3 regions of the Peribacillus sp. JNUCC41 genome follow, and region 1 is predicted to be linked to each of the others. Evidence: riboswitches for the same ligand, from Rfam matches in the RefSeq annotation. Region 1 holds a riboswitch; each other region holds the start of a gene.
What was found. Region 1 has a riboswitch for cyclic di-AMP ahead of JNUCC41_RS13515 (APC family permease). Riboswitches for the same ligand answer to the same signal wherever they lie in the genome.

Region 2: it holds a riboswitch for cyclic di-AMP, as region 1 does, so the genes downstream of both, JNUCC41_RS10340 (cation:dicarboxylate symporter family transporter) here and JNUCC41_RS13515 (APC family permease) in region 1, are expected to answer to the same signal.
Region 3: it holds a riboswitch for cyclic di-AMP, as region 1 does, so the genes downstream of both, JNUCC41_RS05425 (TrkH family potassium uptake protein) here and JNUCC41_RS13515 (APC family permease) in region 1, are expected to answer to the same signal.

Annotation. Positions count from the first base shown of each region.
Region 1 is NZ_CP062163.1:2,772,087-2,777,930, reverse strand. Features, by position in the region: gene JNUCC41_RS13525 (aldehyde dehydrogenase family protein) at 1-453, opposite strand, end outside; gene JNUCC41_RS13520 (helix-turn-helix domain-containing protein) at 632-1,477, opposite strand; gene JNUCC41_RS13515 (APC family permease) at 2,347-4,173, opposite strand; cyclic di-AMP (ydaO/yuaA leader) riboswitch at 4,312-4,456, opposite strand; gene JNUCC41_RS13510 (hypothetical protein) at 4,650-4,802, opposite strand; gene JNUCC41_RS13505 (GtrA family protein) at 4,808-5,263, opposite strand; gene JNUCC41_RS13500 (glycosyltransferase family 2 protein) at 5,223-5,844, opposite strand, start outside.
Region 2 is NZ_CP062163.1:2,081,571-2,087,414, forward strand. Features, by position in the region: gene JNUCC41_RS10335 (efflux RND transporter periplasmic adaptor subunit) at 1-1,126, shown strand, start outside; cyclic di-AMP (ydaO/yuaA leader) riboswitch at 1,322-1,468, shown strand; gene JNUCC41_RS10340 (cation:dicarboxylate symporter family transporter) at 1,641-2,900, shown strand; gene JNUCC41_RS10345 (hypothetical protein) at 3,342-4,124, shown strand; gene JNUCC41_RS10350 (D-alanine--D-alanine ligase) at 4,506-5,588, shown strand; gene JNUCC41_RS10355 (UDP-N-acetylmuramoyl-tripeptide--D-alanyl-D-alanine ligase) at 5,748-5,844, shown strand, end outside.
Region 3 is NZ_CP062163.1:1,095,237-1,101,080, forward strand. Features, by position in the region: gene JNUCC41_RS05415 (TetR/AcrR family transcriptional regulator) at 90-689, shown strand; gene JNUCC41_RS05420 (hypothetical protein) at 910-1,101, opposite strand; cyclic di-AMP (ydaO/yuaA leader) riboswitch at 1,435-1,577, shown strand; gene JNUCC41_RS05425 (TrkH family potassium uptake protein) at 1,753-3,084, shown strand; gene JNUCC41_RS05430 (potassium channel family protein) at 3,108-3,764, shown strand; gene JNUCC41_RS05435 (STAS domain-containing protein) at 3,906-4,739, opposite strand; gene JNUCC41_RS05440 (class I SAM-dependent methyltransferase) at 5,162-5,844, opposite strand, start outside.

The DNA of each region.
Region 1 (5,844 bases):
AGGCACTATGGCTCCTATGACACCGATTGGCTCCTTCAAGGTATAATTGAACCGGCTATTAGGAGAAGCAAGGGTACTTCCCTGGACTTTATTTGCTAACCCCGCATAAAATTCGAGTACATCTATCATGGCTGGCATCGCAATGAATTTTGTCTCATTGATTGGCAGCCCGTTATCTTGTGATTCGACTTCGGCTAGCATATCAGCTTTCTCCCACAGTGCCTGTGCCACTTTATTCAGTAACCTTCCCCTATCCCCCGGCGCCATTCCAGCCCATGGGCCAGATTCAAACGCCCTCCGTGCAGCTTTTACCGCTAAATCAACATCTTCCGGACCAGCCTCGGCAACTACAGCATTCACTTCATCTGTTGCAGGATTAAGTGATTCAAATGTTCTTCCAGATAATGAATCAACCCATCGCCCATCAATGAACAATTGATATTTTTTCCCCATCCATCGTTTCCCCTTTCTAGTGGAAATCTCAAAAACAACCATCGTATATCTATTAAAAGAATAAGGCTGCGCATTATTTTTTTATTGTAAAAAGCGGAACATTCAGAATATTTAAGCTATGGATTAAAACCAAACAAAAAAAAGATCTCGTATGAACGGGATCTTTCCAATGTAATCACTATATATCAATAACATTATATTGGGTTTGACAATTTCCTGAAACGGCATTGATGAATTCATTTGGAGTCATATAACCAAATTTTTTAAATTCATTAATTAAATGTGATTGATCAAAATATCCATTCTCATTAATCACATCCCAAACTGTAAAAGCCCGTTTGTTCAATAACATATGCAGGGAGTTTTGGAACCTCACTATTTGGCTGAATAATTTGGGCGGCATCCCTACATGGGCATCGAATTGCTTTCGCAAGTACCTTGTAGAGTATCCGGTCTCAGCGGCTAATTGATTCATATTTACATTTCCTTTAGAAGAATATATTTTGTCCAAGGAATATTCTATAATGGCAGGCAACTCATTACACGCAAAAATATTAATCCCTATTTCTTCTTTGAATAGCTTTATTCTTCTACGAAAATCCCGTTCTTTTATTAACCTTTCCATAATGGTAGGTCCAATTTTCACCATATCGGCTAAGGGGATTTGGCGATTGATTACCTCCTTCATGGAATATTTAAAATGCTGGGTTTCCTGCTTAGGCAAAAACCTCACACCGAAATATTCACAATTAGCCTGAAAGTTTATCGTTTTGTACTTGAGGACACTCCCGCATACATCTGCGGAGGGGCTATCGGGATCGCAATAAAATAATATGTCGATGCACCCATCGGGAATGACGGACATTGGATTCATTAAATCCCGATTGATTTTAAATTGATAGAATAATGTAGTTGAATGGTCAGAATTTCTTTGTTTATATTCTATATAGTAATCCGATAGAATCTCAAATTCCGGCTGGAATGGAAAATAGTCGAAGGTATTGAAATTCTGAATGATGTTCAACTACCATCACGCTCCTTTTATATTGCATTGTCACCCAGTCCCTTTACCCTTGAAACTTTTGCAAGCAGTGATAATTTCGCAACATTGATACAATGACTTTCATGCTTTCACTAAGCCTGGCTTGCAATTAGGGATTTATTAAAGTAATCGTTTGCCTTGAGTACAGCCGAGAGGGTCATCCATATTTCTTCGAGTTTCCGGAGAGCCGTTCATCATTCTTCCCATGCCTGGATATTATCAACATGAGCGTTGTTTTTATAAATTTTCGACAAGTATTTCCAAAATCCTTTTGACTGAAAAAATTTAAATCATTATGCCTATACCCTCATCTTACTGCAATCCTTTTTCTTGTATGGGTTTCATTAGCAATAATCGTTATTGTGGATTTAATGAGTTTTTAATTAATGTTCTTCTTCAACTACCGGGGGAGTTAGTTGAAGAAAAGCATCTGTAGGGACTGTCTTTTTAGTTATAAGATTATAAAAAAAGAAAACCATATTTAGGCTTCCTATCAGTTTGTAGACATAAGGAGTTCGGAAAACGACTCTTTCATCAAATGAAGGAACCAACTGCCCCGAAGCGACACCTTCAAATCCCCTGGTTTGGTTTCTAACTAAATGCTATAACCAAGTTGATTGGAGTGGGTGTGCAAGACTCCTGCGGGAAAAGCGTGTCCATAAGGGAGACCCACGAAGGCGCAAAGCCGAGAGGGCTTCAGGACCGCCTGCGGAAAGGAGCTGAAATAAACGCCCCAAATTGTACAAGCCATAAAAAAAACACCGCGTAAATGTTAGTTTGGTGTCTAACATTTACGAGGCAGTTCAAGTTTGCCTGCAGTCTGGGCTTCTATATTTCTTAGATACTGGAACTTACTTCTTCAAATGATATGGCACAGTCGTAACAACCACATTCCTTCTATAAAGTAAGTAGGCACGGATCAGTAAACTTGATTGGTTATGAAGAATATTGTGCCAGCCCTTCTTCGGAATGAATTGGGGGATGATCACCGTAACTTTATAATTGGATTCACTCGCCTTATGTTCAACCGTATCCACGAATTTTGTTAATGGCTGAATGATACTTCTGTAATAAGAATTCAGTGTAACCAGTCGGACATCCGGCTGCCACTTTTTCCATTTTTCTTCGAATTTCTTTTCATCTTCTCTTTCAAAAGCAACATAAACGGCAATGACTTGATGCGCTGAAAGAGATTTTGCATAATTTAAAGAGTTCTCGACCACATGAGTTATCCCGGCCACAGGTACGATAATGATATTTCCTTCAATTGGCAAGATCGGCTCACATGTTGTAATCCTTAGTTGGTCACCAACTGCTTCATAATGCTTTCTGATTCGATGAAAAATTAACAGGATAATAGGTATAAAAATCAAAACAGGCCAAACCTGAGTAAACTTGGTCAAGAAGAATATCATCGTGACGATAAAGCTAATAATGGCACCAATTGAATTAATGGTTAATTTCAACATCCAGCCTTTTGGCTTTTCGCGGATCCATTTAACAATCATCCCGGTCTGGGACAGAGTAAATGGAATGAATACCCCTACAGCATAAAGCGGAATGAGATTTTCTGTATGTCCTTCAAATGAGACTATTAAGATGATCGAGGCAAGTCCCAGTATGATTATTCCATTGGAATACCCTAATCGGTCCCCTCTGATCGTAAACGCCCTCGGTATGAATTTATCCTTCGCTAGATTTACCGCAAGCAGAGGGAAGGCCGAATAGCCAGTATTGGCCGCAAGTATCAAGATCAAAGCAGTTGTACCTTGAATGAAGAAATACATGAAATTCCGTCCAAAGATCTCTTCAGCAACCTGGGAGACGACCGTTACCTCTGCGCTAGGGACAATGCTTAAAGAATAGGCTAAGAATACGATTCCCGAAAATAATACAGCTAATAAGGAACCCATCGCTATTAAAGTTTTCGCCGCATTATTCGGTGCCGGATCTTTAAAGTTCGGGATTGCATTGGAAATAGCTTCGACTCCTGTCAATGCGGAGCTTCCTGACGCAAATGCTCTTAGCAGTATGAATAAACTGATGCCCGCTACCGGAGTCCCGATGGGCGTGTGCAATTCAGGTGAAACTCCCCCTGTCAAAATCTTGTAAATCCCGACACCAATCAAGATGAACAATGCTAAAACGAATAGGTACACCGGATAGGCCAAAACAGAGGCCGACTCCGTAACCCCCCGCAAGTTCAGGATTGTAAGCAGAATGACGAAAATGATGGCTATGATGACATTATATGAATGCAGGCCGGGAAAAGCGGACGTGATTGCATCCGTACCTGCAGAAACACTAACAGCCACAGTTAATATATAATCCACCAATAAGGATCCTCCAGCTATCAGCCCTGGATTGACTCCCAAATTATTTTTTGAAACCACATATGCCCCCCCGCCATGCGGATAAGCGAAAATGATCTGTCTATAGGACAAGATCAAGGCGGTTAACAGGATCAATACTCCGATTGCGATAGGGAGGGAATACCAGAATGCTGCAGCACCGACAGTGATCAGAACGATCAATATTTGCTCAGGTCCATAAGCAACCGAAGACAAAGCATCAGAAGATAATATCGCCAAAGCCTTTGTTTTGTTAAGCTTTTGTTCACCAAGTGCATTTGATTTTAAAGGTCTCCCAATCAAGAATCTCTTTATAGAAGATAACATCAAGTATTCACCACCATATTAAATTTATAATTTTATGCTACCCTGCTGTAGCAAAATACAAGAAGAAATAGAAAAATGCCTACAAGTCATAACTAAATAGACCTGTAGACATCAATTTTTTTGTCTAACAAGCTCCACCTTCCTTCTCATATAACGCTTACGAGGTTAGCTGTCGGATTCGGACCTAAGAGTAGCCCTACCTTGAAAGGATTCACCCCTTGGATTGTTGTAACAATCCCAATACCGGGTCCCCCGCACCATAAGGTTTAAGCGATTTAGAAATATGAAACTGTTGATTATCATACTCCCGTGAAATGGAAAAGTAAATGAAAATTTTGCTCGGAAATATAATTATTTTTTGTATGCGAGGTTTTATTCTTGACGTATATTACATAAGTCATGCAAACACATGGTTCGAAGGGAGGAACGGAGCGTCCAAAAAGAAAAAAAACAAAGAGTGAATGAACAAAAGATGGTCAGAAAAGGAATAAATGATTGCCACTTGGAGAGTGTGAAGGATGAAGTGAAACAGATCTGCCCCCAGCTTGAGTCGTTATACTTGCATTGATTTTCGCTTTCGATTCCACTTTAATTCCCATCCAATCGGGGGCATTATCCCACTGCTCCATCCTAATTAGTTCCTGCCTTCTTGAATTGGTCTTAAATTGCTTTTTTTAAAGACAAAGTATTTCTGACCAATATAGTTGAGAACTGTGTAAAAAATGGCTCCTATCATCACAGCCACATTTTGTTGTATGGGTAAATGAACGGATCCTTCCATTGATTCGGCAATAGCTTGGCCTAAAGAATATGCGGCGGAATAACAGATCAGGATGACGCAAAAGAAACGTGCAACTCCCCTTCGCCATTCTATATCACTTTTAAAGGTAAAAGTCCTGTTCAAAAGAAAACTCGTTACAGCTCCCGTACCATTACCGATAAAGGTGGAGACCCAGTAAGATAATTCAAGAACATTCATGAGAAAAAGCATGAGGGAAAGTCCAAGCGCTGTATTGACTATCCCAACCAATAAAAAGCGGATAAAGGAGTTAGTGTGTTTTAGATAGTTTTTCAATACTGTTCCGTTCATTGTCTAGTTGCTCCCGTTTTTTTAAATCGAGCGGATTAAATAGGTCCAGATCAACTATATATTTAGGCCGGCGTTTGGATTCATTATAGATTTTACCGATATATTCCCCAATCAAGCCGACAGCAATCAGCTGTAGGCCACCGATCAACCATATGGAGGTGATTAATGAAGTCCATCCAGTCTCGGTCTGCCCATAAAACTTTAACCATAAAAAGTAAGACCCAAAGAGTAAGCTAATGAAAAACGAAAGACATCCTAGCCATAAAACAAGCCGAATCGGTGTAACTGAAAAGGAAGTAATGCCATCAAGCGCAAAAGCAACCATCTTCTTAAATGGATATTTCGTTTCCCCAGCCAATCTTTCTTTTCGATCATAATAAACAGAGTCCGTCTTAAACCCAATGAGCGGTACGATTCCCCGTAAAAAAAGATTCGTTTCATCAAATCGTTCCAACTCCGCGATCGCCCTTTTACTCATTAGCCGGAAATCCGCATGATTATAGACAAGGTTAACCCCCATCTTGTTCATCATTTTATAAAAACCAGTTGCAGATGTTCGTTTAAAAAATGAATCAAGGTCC
Region 2 (5,844 bases), 690 kb from region 1:
GGATACAATTAGGGATACTATTCAAACAAATGGGGTAATTAAACCTGTAGAAGTGTATGATATCTATTTTGATACCAAGAAAAATGATTTTAAGAAATTCCTTGTAAAAGAAGGCGATACGATTACGGCTGGATCTTCATTGTTTGAGTATGAGACGACCGAACTTGATGCGCTAAAAGCGGATTTAGAAGCGGAAAAAACGGCAGCTGAGGGAGAAATTGCGGGGATTGAAGAATACATAGGCAAGTTGAGGGCATATCAAGGGTCCCTGACCAGTGATTCTGGAATAGCGGCCATTGATGAATCGGTGGAAAAAAACTTGAGTACTGATTTAACCACAAACTCGACGGATCTTATTAAAAGTAACATTGAGCAAGAAATGTACAAGCAGGAACTGGAAAGAAACAGTTTGGATGAAAAAGTGAAAATGCTTGACGCAAAATTGAGTTCAATTGAGGAGCAGTCCAATGCTATCGTGACGACGAGCGAGGCTGATGGTGTAGTTAAAAATATCAATAAAAACCTGAAAAATCCCATCATATCCATTGTTTCTACAAATATGGCAATTGAAGGGCAATTCTCCGAAGAGGAAATGAAAAAGGCTGAAGTGGGCATGACTATAAAAGCAAGTTCCTCTGATTCAAAAAAGGCATTGAAAGGAACGATAGGCCGTATCCATTCCTATCCAGCTGAAGAGCCGTCGTTAAAAAAAGATAACAGATTTCCATTTCAGGCTTTAATCGAACCGGAAGGCGAAGTAACGGAACCTTTGTTAGTGGGATCCAAAGTGGATCTTACTGTAATAACCAATGAGAAAGCCGGTGTACCCTCCGTACCTATAGAGGCGGTGAATTACCAAAAAAATCCTTATATTTACAAATTGACAAAAAAAGGATATGTAGATAAACATTACATTACAAAAGGGCTTAAAGCGGAAGGAAAGCAAGAAATAATAAAGGGGCCGTCTGTAGGTGACGTCATCCTGCTGAAGCCGGATGTGGCAGTGAAGAACCACTCTAATTTTATTACTCCGATTCAATTTGAAAAAGTGAAAGTTCCGACTTATAAAAAATTCACCTCTAGGGAAAAAGTAAGATATCTGTTACTTGGCATTTTGGAAAAATAACCGTTCCTTTAACAAAAGAGGTGATGTCAAATTATTCATTAATTATATCAATATAACTTATTGATCAAAAATTGGGATAGTAATTATAGATATAATAGCGATTAATACAGAATATTCAGACATATTTAAAGATTTTTTATAAACGGATGCGATTAAATATTTACAGATTATCATTTTTAGTATAATATTTTATTATAAGTTAACTCGCTTAATCTTATTCCAAGAACGGGGGACCCATTTTTGTGGATTTTATCCGCTAGGGGTGAATTCAGAAATGAAAGGGCTTTGTGTTTCCAATTCCTAACCCGACAGCTAACCTCGTCAGCGTCTTTAAGGGAACATGTGTGAATATTCACGCCAATAAGAAATCGACACATGAAGTGTCTTTTTTTTCGGCGTAAAGACAGAGTTTTTCAAAAAAAGAAAAATTACTTTCTTTTATTAGTATCTTGTTTCCCTTACCGAGACAAAAATGTTTTTGCATCAAAGACTTTATGGAAGGTGAGGAAAGTAAATGAAGAAATTCAAACTAAGTTTAGCTAGCCAAATTTTTATTGGTTTAATTCTAGGGATTATCGTTGGTGCCATTTTTTATGGTAGTGAGACGGCCCAAAACTTTTTACAACCATTCGGAGACATTTTCCTACGAATGATTAAAATGATTGTAGTGCCAATCATCGTTTCAAGCCTTATCGTTGCAGTTGCTGGTGTAGGTGATTTGAAAGCTGTAGGTAAACTTGGAGCTAAATCAATATCATACTTTGTTGTGGTAACGATGATTGCGATTGTTGTTGGTTTAATATCAGCGAATATCATCCAGCCTGGTGCTGGTGTGAATATGGACAAGCTAGAACAAACTGATATTTCTACCTATGTTGATACAGCCGAAACTAAGCAGCATGAATCGTTCGTGGATACAATCGTTCACATTGTGCCATCCAATCCAGTTAAAGCCATGGTAGAAGGCGATATGCTAGCGATCATTTTCTTCTCCGTGTTGTTTGGACTTAGTATTGCGGCCATCGGTGAAAAGGGTAAACCAGTATTCCGTTTCTTCCAAGGTGTAGCTGAAGGAATGTTCTACCTAACTAACATGGTCATGAAATTTGCTCCTATCGGTGTATTTGCACTAATCGGTGTGACTATTTCCAAATTCGGTTTGGAATCTTTAATTCCGTTAGGAAAGTTAGCGCTTTCTGTTTACGGAACAATGATTTTCTTTGTAATAGTCATTCTTGGTCTTATTGCGAAATTTGTCGGATTCAATATCTTTACGTTGATTAAACTTCTAAAAGAAGAATTGATTCTTGCTTTCTCTACTGCAAGTTCAGAAGCGGTTCTTCCGAAAATCATGGAAAAAATGGAGAAAGCGGGATGTCCGAAACATATTGCTACATTTGTAATTCCGACTGGATACTCCTTTAACCTTGATGGTTCTACATTATACCAAGCGTTAGCAGCTATCTTCATCGCTCAAATGTACGGCATCGACTTAAGCGCATATGAGCAAATTACGCTAATGCTAGTGTTAATGATCACGTCCAAAGGGATTGCTGGTGTACCAGGTGTATCTTTCGTAGTTCTTTTAGCGACATTGGGAACTGTCGGTATTCCTATTGAAGGTCTAGCATTTATTGCTGGTATCGACCGTATTCTTGATATGGGACGTACAGTTGTAAACGTTATCGGTAATTCACTTGCAGCAATCGTCATCTCTAAATGGGAAGGTCAATTCAACCCTCCTTCCAAAAAAGAATTAGAGCAAGTTTCTTAATATAAAAATCCAGAGTGAAATGTCACTCTGGATTTTTTTTTTTGATTTGAAATAAAATGCGCTTTCACTTTTATATTTTGGAACCCTTTTTTTATATAGTGCGAGTGTGGTTCTTCCTGTACCGCATCCGATATCAAGGATTGCATCAACCTGATATAAATATTTTTCAAAAGGCAAATTTCTCTGATTGCCATAGACCTGATCTTTTAGTTGCATCAATGGAAGCGGCATCATGCAAAGGATGAATGACAAAAGCTTTTTTAACTTTACCCAAAATCAATTCCTCCTATTCGGAATTTTTCACTAAAATATGGATTTTGTGAATCGTGTTATGTACATGATGCTGATGATGATTAATGTTGGGTGGTATATAACTTATGTGAAAACCCAAAAGTTTGATAAAATAACATTATTGATTGAGAGCTCGGAGGAGGTCAGGTTATGAAGAATGATAGCAATGATATCTTATATATGTATATGCAGGCTTCCGAACGGTTTGTCCTTTTTAATGGACTCAATTTTCGTGAATTCGTCTATTCGCTGCCATATACCTTGGATTCGATCTTATTATTGAAACATCAATTCGATGGTGGGGAATACAATTTGAATGTCCTGCTAGAGAGCGCTTCATCTGAGGATATTGCAAAGCTCGTTAAAGAAAATGTTCGGGCATATGGAGATTTCTGTTGGGTCGATTTTGAAGAGGCGGAAGGGCTGGATGAATTGGATGGAAGGGAAATAGCGGAACTTTTATATTTAGGACACGCTAAAACCCATCTGAGTCCCCCGTTTTTCCGTAAATTGAATAATCAATTTGTGTACCTTGCCCAGGATGATGGTTGGTTCAATAAAATTTATTTTCGTTCTCTTTCGACATATTATATGATGTTAGGAAGCTTGATTCCGCTAAAGCTGGAGCCATTAAAAGTAGAGAGGACATGGCTTGGAATCAGAAAGAAAAAAGAGCTGACAGCGATTCCTGCAGAAATCATTTCTTCCTTGGCTCATATTCTGGGAGAGGGGCTCGCTTTTTCCTTTCGGGATGTTAAGTATACAAGAACGAAAATTGAGATACCTGCATGGGTCGTAGGGGATTATTTAAACATGGATGAGATGCATGACGACTTTTCGGATAGAGTTATTTATGAGCCCGATGCCTTTATTATCTTCAATCGAAAAGAAAAAGTATGGGAAAGCGTTATTAAAAACACATCATCATCCTGATTATCCCAACTTCCGAGGTTAGTGGATTGGATTATTTGTCATCCTCCAATTTTTTAGGTGTAAGACTTACCATCTCATGCATAAAAGACAAGAGAGGGCGGCTCACAGGACGTGGCGGTGTTATTCTGCGTTCTGATAACGGTAATCATTAGAAAAGCCTCAATGATGGAAGTTTCGCTTTATCCCGCCTTAACAGGCTGTAAGGGAAGCGGAAGGCAAATGTAAAGAAAAAGAAATGTGGTGGCCAACAGCCTGTAAAAGCCCGATTGGCTTAACTAACCATCATTGGAAAAGCCCCAATGATGGAAGTTTCGCTTTATCCGTTTTAGTGTAAAGTGATACAATGAACATGGTTAAAAGAATATTGGAGGGTAATAACTCATGAAAACTAAACTTGGTTTGCTTTATGGTGGAAAATCTGCGGAGCATGAGGTTTCTATGCAGACGGCTTTAGCTGTCATTAAAGCTCTCGATTTAGCAAAGTTTGATATATATCCGATTTACATAACAAAAGAGGGTTCATGGATTAATGGACCAAAGTTAACAGGACCTGCTGAGAATGTGGAGGCTTTAACATTTTCACCGGAAAAATCGAGCTCACCACTTGCCTTGCAGGCACATTCAACTGATGAAGATAGTGAATCAACAGGGTATGACGTAATTTTCCCATTGCTTCACGGACCAAATGGAGAAGATGGGACCGTACAAGGGATGCTGGAACTATTGAACCTTCCTTATGTAGGAAATGGCGTTTTAGCTTCATCAGCAGGAATGGATAAGGTCATCATGAAAAACATTTTTGCCCAGGCGGGACTTCCGCAAGTGAAATACACTTGGTTCATTCGTTCCGAATGGGAGAAGAATACTGAAAGTGCCATTAAAAAGGTAGCGGAGGAATTGGGGTACCCTTGTTTTGTCAAACCTGCCAATTTAGGCTCAAGTGTCGGTATCAGCAAATGTAATGATGCTGATGAACTGGAAAAAGCGGTAGCGGAAGCTTTTCAATTCGATCGGAAGATCATCATTGAAGAAGGGGTCATTGCTCGTGAACTAGAGTTTGGTATTCTCGGTAATGATGAACCGTCTTGTTCAGTGGCAGGCGAAATCATCCCTAAGAAGGATTTTAGCTTCTATGATTATTCAGCAAAATATGTAGACGGTAATTCAGCGATGGTCATTCCAGCGGAGATATCGGAAAGCGAGTATGCAACTTTATCCGAAATGGCCATTACTGCCTTTAAGTCATTGGATTGCTCTGGATTGGTTCGCGCTGATTTCTTCTTAACGAATGAGGGGCAAATTTATATTAATGAAGTGAATACAATGCCTGGGTTTACTCCATTCAGCATGTTTCCGTTATTGTGGAAGCACACAGGTGTCGACTATCCAGCGCTAATTGAAAAACTAGTGAAACTTGCCTTGGAACGTCATCAGGAAAAACAACAAATCAAATATACAGTTTGATCATGCAAGTAATGTAGCAGTAAACTTCACAATCCATCAAACGTTGATTTGATGGATTCCAATCAGCAGGAACCGGTGCGATTTTAAACTGGTTTCTGCTTCGTTTGGTTATTGGAAGTAGAGAGCGATTAACGGTTCGATGAATGTAGGAGGAACAAAATGATAAAGAGAACGTTAAAACAAGTACATGAGATGGCAGAGGGTTTGAATGATATCAGTCCATTCCAGTCCAAAGGAATTAATGGGGTTACCATCG
Region 3 (5,844 bases), 1.7 Mb from region 1:
ACAGTGTTGAGTGTATCATCATTCTAAGGCAGCATTTGTTCTAATACAATCAACATATTTGGAAAAATGTTCAGTGAAGGAGACATTACATGGCATCGATTCATGAGGATATGGTACAAAAGACGAAGATGCAGATACAACATCATTTTATTGCACTCGTTGAAACAGAGGGGTTCTCACATGTATCAGTGAAGAAAATTGCAGAGCGCGCCAACATTAATCGGGGCACATTCTATTTACATTACACAGATAAATATGAATTAATGGATCACTTACAGCAGGAATTGTTAAATGAACTTCAAACCCGCATTACTGCCATTTTACCGAAAGAGGCTTTCAGGGCTCTTCATCAACAGCAGCTTTACCCGCCCTTCGTAGAGATCTTTCAATTCATCAGTGAACATGCCCACGCTTTGAGGGCCATTCTTGGTGATCAGGGCGATCCTTCTTTTGCCAAAAAAATAAAGCGCGTATTCGGTGAAGTACTATTGGATCGTTTGATCAGCCAGCACCCAGCAGCTAAAAATGAAGCGTTCCGCATGTATATGCACGCCTTCCTGACATCGGCGATTTTAGGGGTGATACAGGAGTGGCTGGAGAATTGTGAAGAGCAAACGGCGGAAGAAATGGCGAAAATCCATTTTCAAATCTTGAACTTCATCAGCCAATTGCGCACATTCATACAATGAACGAATCATCAAAGGCATGTTCCATCAACATGCCTTAAAATCGGATTACATCTTTTTTCTTCGCTTTCACCTCTACATTCCCAACGCAAAAAAACTCATTTTTAAATAAATGAGTTTAAAAGCAAAACAAGATATGGATTTTTCGCTCAGCGTTCCCGGATAGTACACAGGGATTTCATAATTGAATAGTACCGCTAATGATGTTGGGATTTTAGTTGATTTACCTTAGGGAAAACAATTTTAAAAACGGATTCTTTTTCTTATCCGTTATCCTTAACTCATCCATGATGATTTGATCCTCATGATCGGCTATCCATTTCCTTAGTGCATCTTTATCCTGGCATTGTGTTAAATATGTCTGGCCACCCTTGCCTGTAGCATTAATAACATATCTATTGAACGTTTTCTCCATAATTGCCCGCCTTTTTAGTAAAATGTCTTGAATCTTTAAATACGAATGCAATGCTTTTTCCTTTATCATTTACAAAAGAAACATAAAAATATATATATTAGAAATTTTGATTGGCAATAGCGTGTTCCGCTTGAAAGTATTGAATAAAGTACTTCGAGCTGGTTATCATAATTGGATTAATCGAACCTATCATAATGTGCTAACTAATATTTGTCAATACGTTTTTTCAATGTAAATGAAACGTAAATTTTCAGTCTTGTTAAAGAAATATTTTTTTACGATTTAGGGGTTTACAACTGATAAATGATGGGAGTAGAATACGTTTATCAATTTAATGCATTTCGGCCTAAACTCAAGGGAATTGAGTACGGAGGACCCAATCAATTGGGGTTAATTCTGCCTTGCAGAAGGGATGAGATCAGCTCTTTCGCCATCCTACCCGTCAGCTAACTTCGTCGGCTAAAGCGAGGGAGGTCATAAGACCGCCTATTTCGGGAGTTTTTTTTCACGCTTTTTGTGGCAAAATAACTGTTCGAAGTTTTTGCTGGTCTTTTTATTATGCCTTTAAAAAGATTCTGAAAGCAGATTGATGATTAAAGCATCATACAGTTTTACACAATTTTTTTATAGGTAGGGATGATTTATTTGAGAATGACAAAAAGTTTATTGGATCCGCCAAAAATACTTGTACTCGGCTTTGCCATCCTGATACTTATTGGGGCCTATTTATTAACCCTGCCGATTTCCACTGAAAATGGCATTGGCCTTCCTTTTCTGGATGCTTTATTCACCGCAACTTCCGCTACATGTGTAACAGGATTGGTCGTAGTGGATACGGGATCGACTTTCACCACTTTTGGTGAGTTGGTCATCTTAACACTGATTCAGATAGGCGGTTTAGGGTTCATGTCATTTGCGACATTTTTCTTTTTCCTTTTAGGCAAAAAGATTTCTTTAAAAGGCAGGTTACTCTTGCAGGAGTCCTTAAATAATCTATCCATGGCAGGTGTAGTCAGGTTAGTAAGACGGCTTTTAATTTTCACGGCCATCATTGAGGGCATGGGTGCCCTTATTTTATCGATTCGCTTTTCTTTTGACATGCCAATCGGAAAGGCAATCTATTACGGGGTTTTTCATTCCATATCGAATTTCAATAATGCCGGCTTTGATTTAATGGGGGAATTCAAGAGTTTGACCCCTTATGTATCGGATCCATTCGTAACCCTTACGGTCGTCTTCCTCATCACGTTTGGCGGAATAGGTTTTATCGTGATGAATGAACTATACGAATACCGTGATACCCATCGTTTATCCATACATACGAAGGTTGTTCTGACGACTAGCTTGGCACTAACGATTGTCGGCGCAATTTTAATCTTTTTATTCGAGTTCGGTAATGCCAAGACATTGCAGCCTTTATCTTTCATGGGTAAAACGCTGTCCTCATTATTTCAATCGGTTACACCTAGGACGGCAGGCTCCAATACGTTGAATATCCCTGATTTAACTCAACCTACATTACTGCTCATCATTTTCTTGATGTTCGTCGGGGCTTCGCCCGGATCGACTGGCGGCGGAATTAAAACAACCACATTAGCAACGCTTGTCGGGACGGTTTGGTCACAGATTAAAGGAAAGGGTGATGTGGTATTATTCCGTCACCGCATTGTGAGTGAAACGATCTTTAAAGCATTATCCGTTACATTCATTGGCGTATTCATGGTTTCAATCATCTCCATTCTGCTGACCATCACTGAAAGCGGAACTGATTTCTTGATGATTTTGTTTGAAGCCACTTCAGCATTCGCCACCGTGGGACTTTCAATGGGGTTGACCCCCGAATTATCACCGGTTGGCCGGATGCTCATCATTTTCACGATGTTTGCAGGCCGTGTGGGTCCTTTGACTTTGGCCTTTGCCATCGCTATGAGGCGCAAACCAGATCCGTTCCGACGTCCAAAAGGGAAAATCATGATTGGTTAAACATAAATGAAGGAGTGTAAAAGATGGGAAAACGACAATATGCCGTGATCGGTTTAGGCAGGTTCGGAACCAGTGTGGCCCATAGATTATATACGGCTGGCCAAGAGGTATTGGGTGTTGATGTCAACGAGGAAAGAGTAGAGAATGCGGAAATGAGCGTTACCCATGCGATCATGGCGGATACGACGGATGAAGATACTTTGAGGTCAATCGGAATCCGTAATTTCGATTGTGTCATCGTAGCCATCGGAAATGACATGCAATCGAGCATTTTAACTACCTTGCTTTTAAAAGAGCTTGGGGTCGATAAGGTCATTGCCAAAGCACTTAATAAAAATCACGGTCAGGTGCTCACTAAAGTCGGAGCTGACTGGGTCATCTATCCTGAGAGGGATATGGGGGAACGGGTCGCGAATCAGCTCCTGTCCCCTAACATGCTGAACTATATAGAGCTCTCTAAAGAATACAATATCGAGGAAATCATCCTGCCCATGAGCATGAAGGGAAAAAGCCTCAGGGAGCTTGATCTACGGGCAAAATATAATATCAGCGTCATTGCCATAGTGAGTAATGGAGAAATCATCATAGCCCCCTCACCAGATCAGGATATCCATGAAAATGATATGCTTTTAGTGGTTGGCAATAAAAAAGATCTAGCCGTCTTTGCCAATATTGAATAATCCAACAGGTTCCGGCTTTTGCTTTTTGGGCCCTGTATCTATTTTGAGTGCAGCATGACTTATACATGCCAGAAGACCCCCATATGGAGGTCTTCTCGATGAGGTTTATAACGAGCATCCCATGCCCTGGATATGTATGTATTATTTCATCGTACTGATTGCCTGGGCAAGAGTGGACTTTATCGTCACTTTATCAAAAGGAAGTTGAAGCTTTACGGCAGTCATGGCTATTTCCGGCCGAAGTCCTGAAAGGGTTGTTTCAATACCGATCAAATGTAAGGATTCAATCAAATGCGACAGCTGGAGGGCGGATGCACCATCTATTGAATGAACGCCCGATAGGTCAATGAAAAGCCTTGTGACATTTTTTTCAACGCATTTTTGTAAGGTGTTTTCAAGCAAGGTCATGCCCCTTGTCGTGTCAATATTGCCTATCAAGGGAAGCAACGCCATGTTATCTTTAAGGGAAATGATGGGCGTGCTCAATTCATCGATCGTTGCCTGTTGGGCTTTCATGATTTTATTGGCATATCTATGATTCGCTTCAGTAAACCTCTCCATCACTTCACTGAACACCTTCACCACTATCCGGTACCAGGAATTTATTTCTTCCTGTGGATATTGGTCACCATGCAATTCCACAAACCTGTCAATATAATCAAGGTATTGATCTTGCGTTCTAAAAAACTCCCTCAATATAAAATAGATGGGTGTATTTAAATGCTGCTCATCCTTACCGATATCTTCAATCCAATCATCAAGCCTCTTAAAGAATTCCCTCTCCCCTGTATCGAAGACCTGAAAGAAACGCAAATGGAATTCATTATTTTGCTGTTTAAGTTTTTTAATCACTTTGGGATCGGATGAGCTATAAACACCCGCTTTATCGCTTTTATCCAATGTTGCGTACCAATCATCAGTCAATTGTGCTGCCGCGCCCACTAAAAAGGAATATAATTCTTTATTTCTATGCATAAGTTTCTCCACCTATTTTTTATAAAATAGCATTCCAATTGGTCTCAGTAATCAATAAATCGAATGCACTACATACAGAAATCAGCATTGACAGGCATTGAAAGTTAAACGTTTCATCAGCTAAGGAAAAGCATCGAAGATAACCTCTTCAATACATGGATTGTCATGACCTGATGCCCAATGGTCCCCTCTTTCCATATACCTTCCCAGCTGTTTTTGAAACCATGCAACCACTGTTTTTCAAAAAAAAATTTGCAGGAACCTACATCTATCATTCTGGTAAATCTGCGTTCCCCCAAAAAGCATTTTATTATTAAAGTTTACCATTTTTATATTTTGTTAACAAATCTCTCCTTTTCCTCATAAAAAAAAGGACCTGTTCCCAGATCCTCCGTTTAAAACCATCGCATCACCATTTCACCTTACTTTTTCATAAATAAGGCCGTCCATAAACCTTGCACCCCAAACGTTTCATCCGATTGCTCCATTTTCCTCATTTTACGTATTTCCACCACTTCAAATTCCTTGAAAATCATTCTGAGTTTTTCTTCAGTAAAACCTAATCCGCCTTTAAGGCTCCTTTGCCTGTATACCTCCCAATCTGAAAGATCTGCACCACCCAATATGCCGCCTTCGACAAAACAAGTAATTGAATACAATCCCTTAGGCCTTAGCGCCTTTTTCACCATCTCCAAATAATTGATCCTTCGATGTGGGGCAATATGGTGAAAACAACCTGAATCATACACGAAGTCATATTGCCCTTCCTCAATATCCAAATCAAATATATTCCTTTGAATGAAGTTCACGTGCACTTTCTTTTCTGCCGCTCGTTCTTTTCCCCATTCCAGTCCTGCCTTCGAAAGATCCACCGCATCAACGGAACAGCCCTTTTGAGCAAGGTAAACGGCATTTCTCCCAGGTCCGCACCCAAGCTCAAGAACTTTTCCTGGCCCAATTGCCCCTCCATCAAAATATGTAACCAAATTCTCATCAGGGAAATTTTCGAAAAAGGGAACCCCCTTTTCACGGTCTTCATAAAAATCATTCCAGAATGCAGTTGGCTCACGCAATAACGAGTCCAACATATTCAATAGATCTTCAT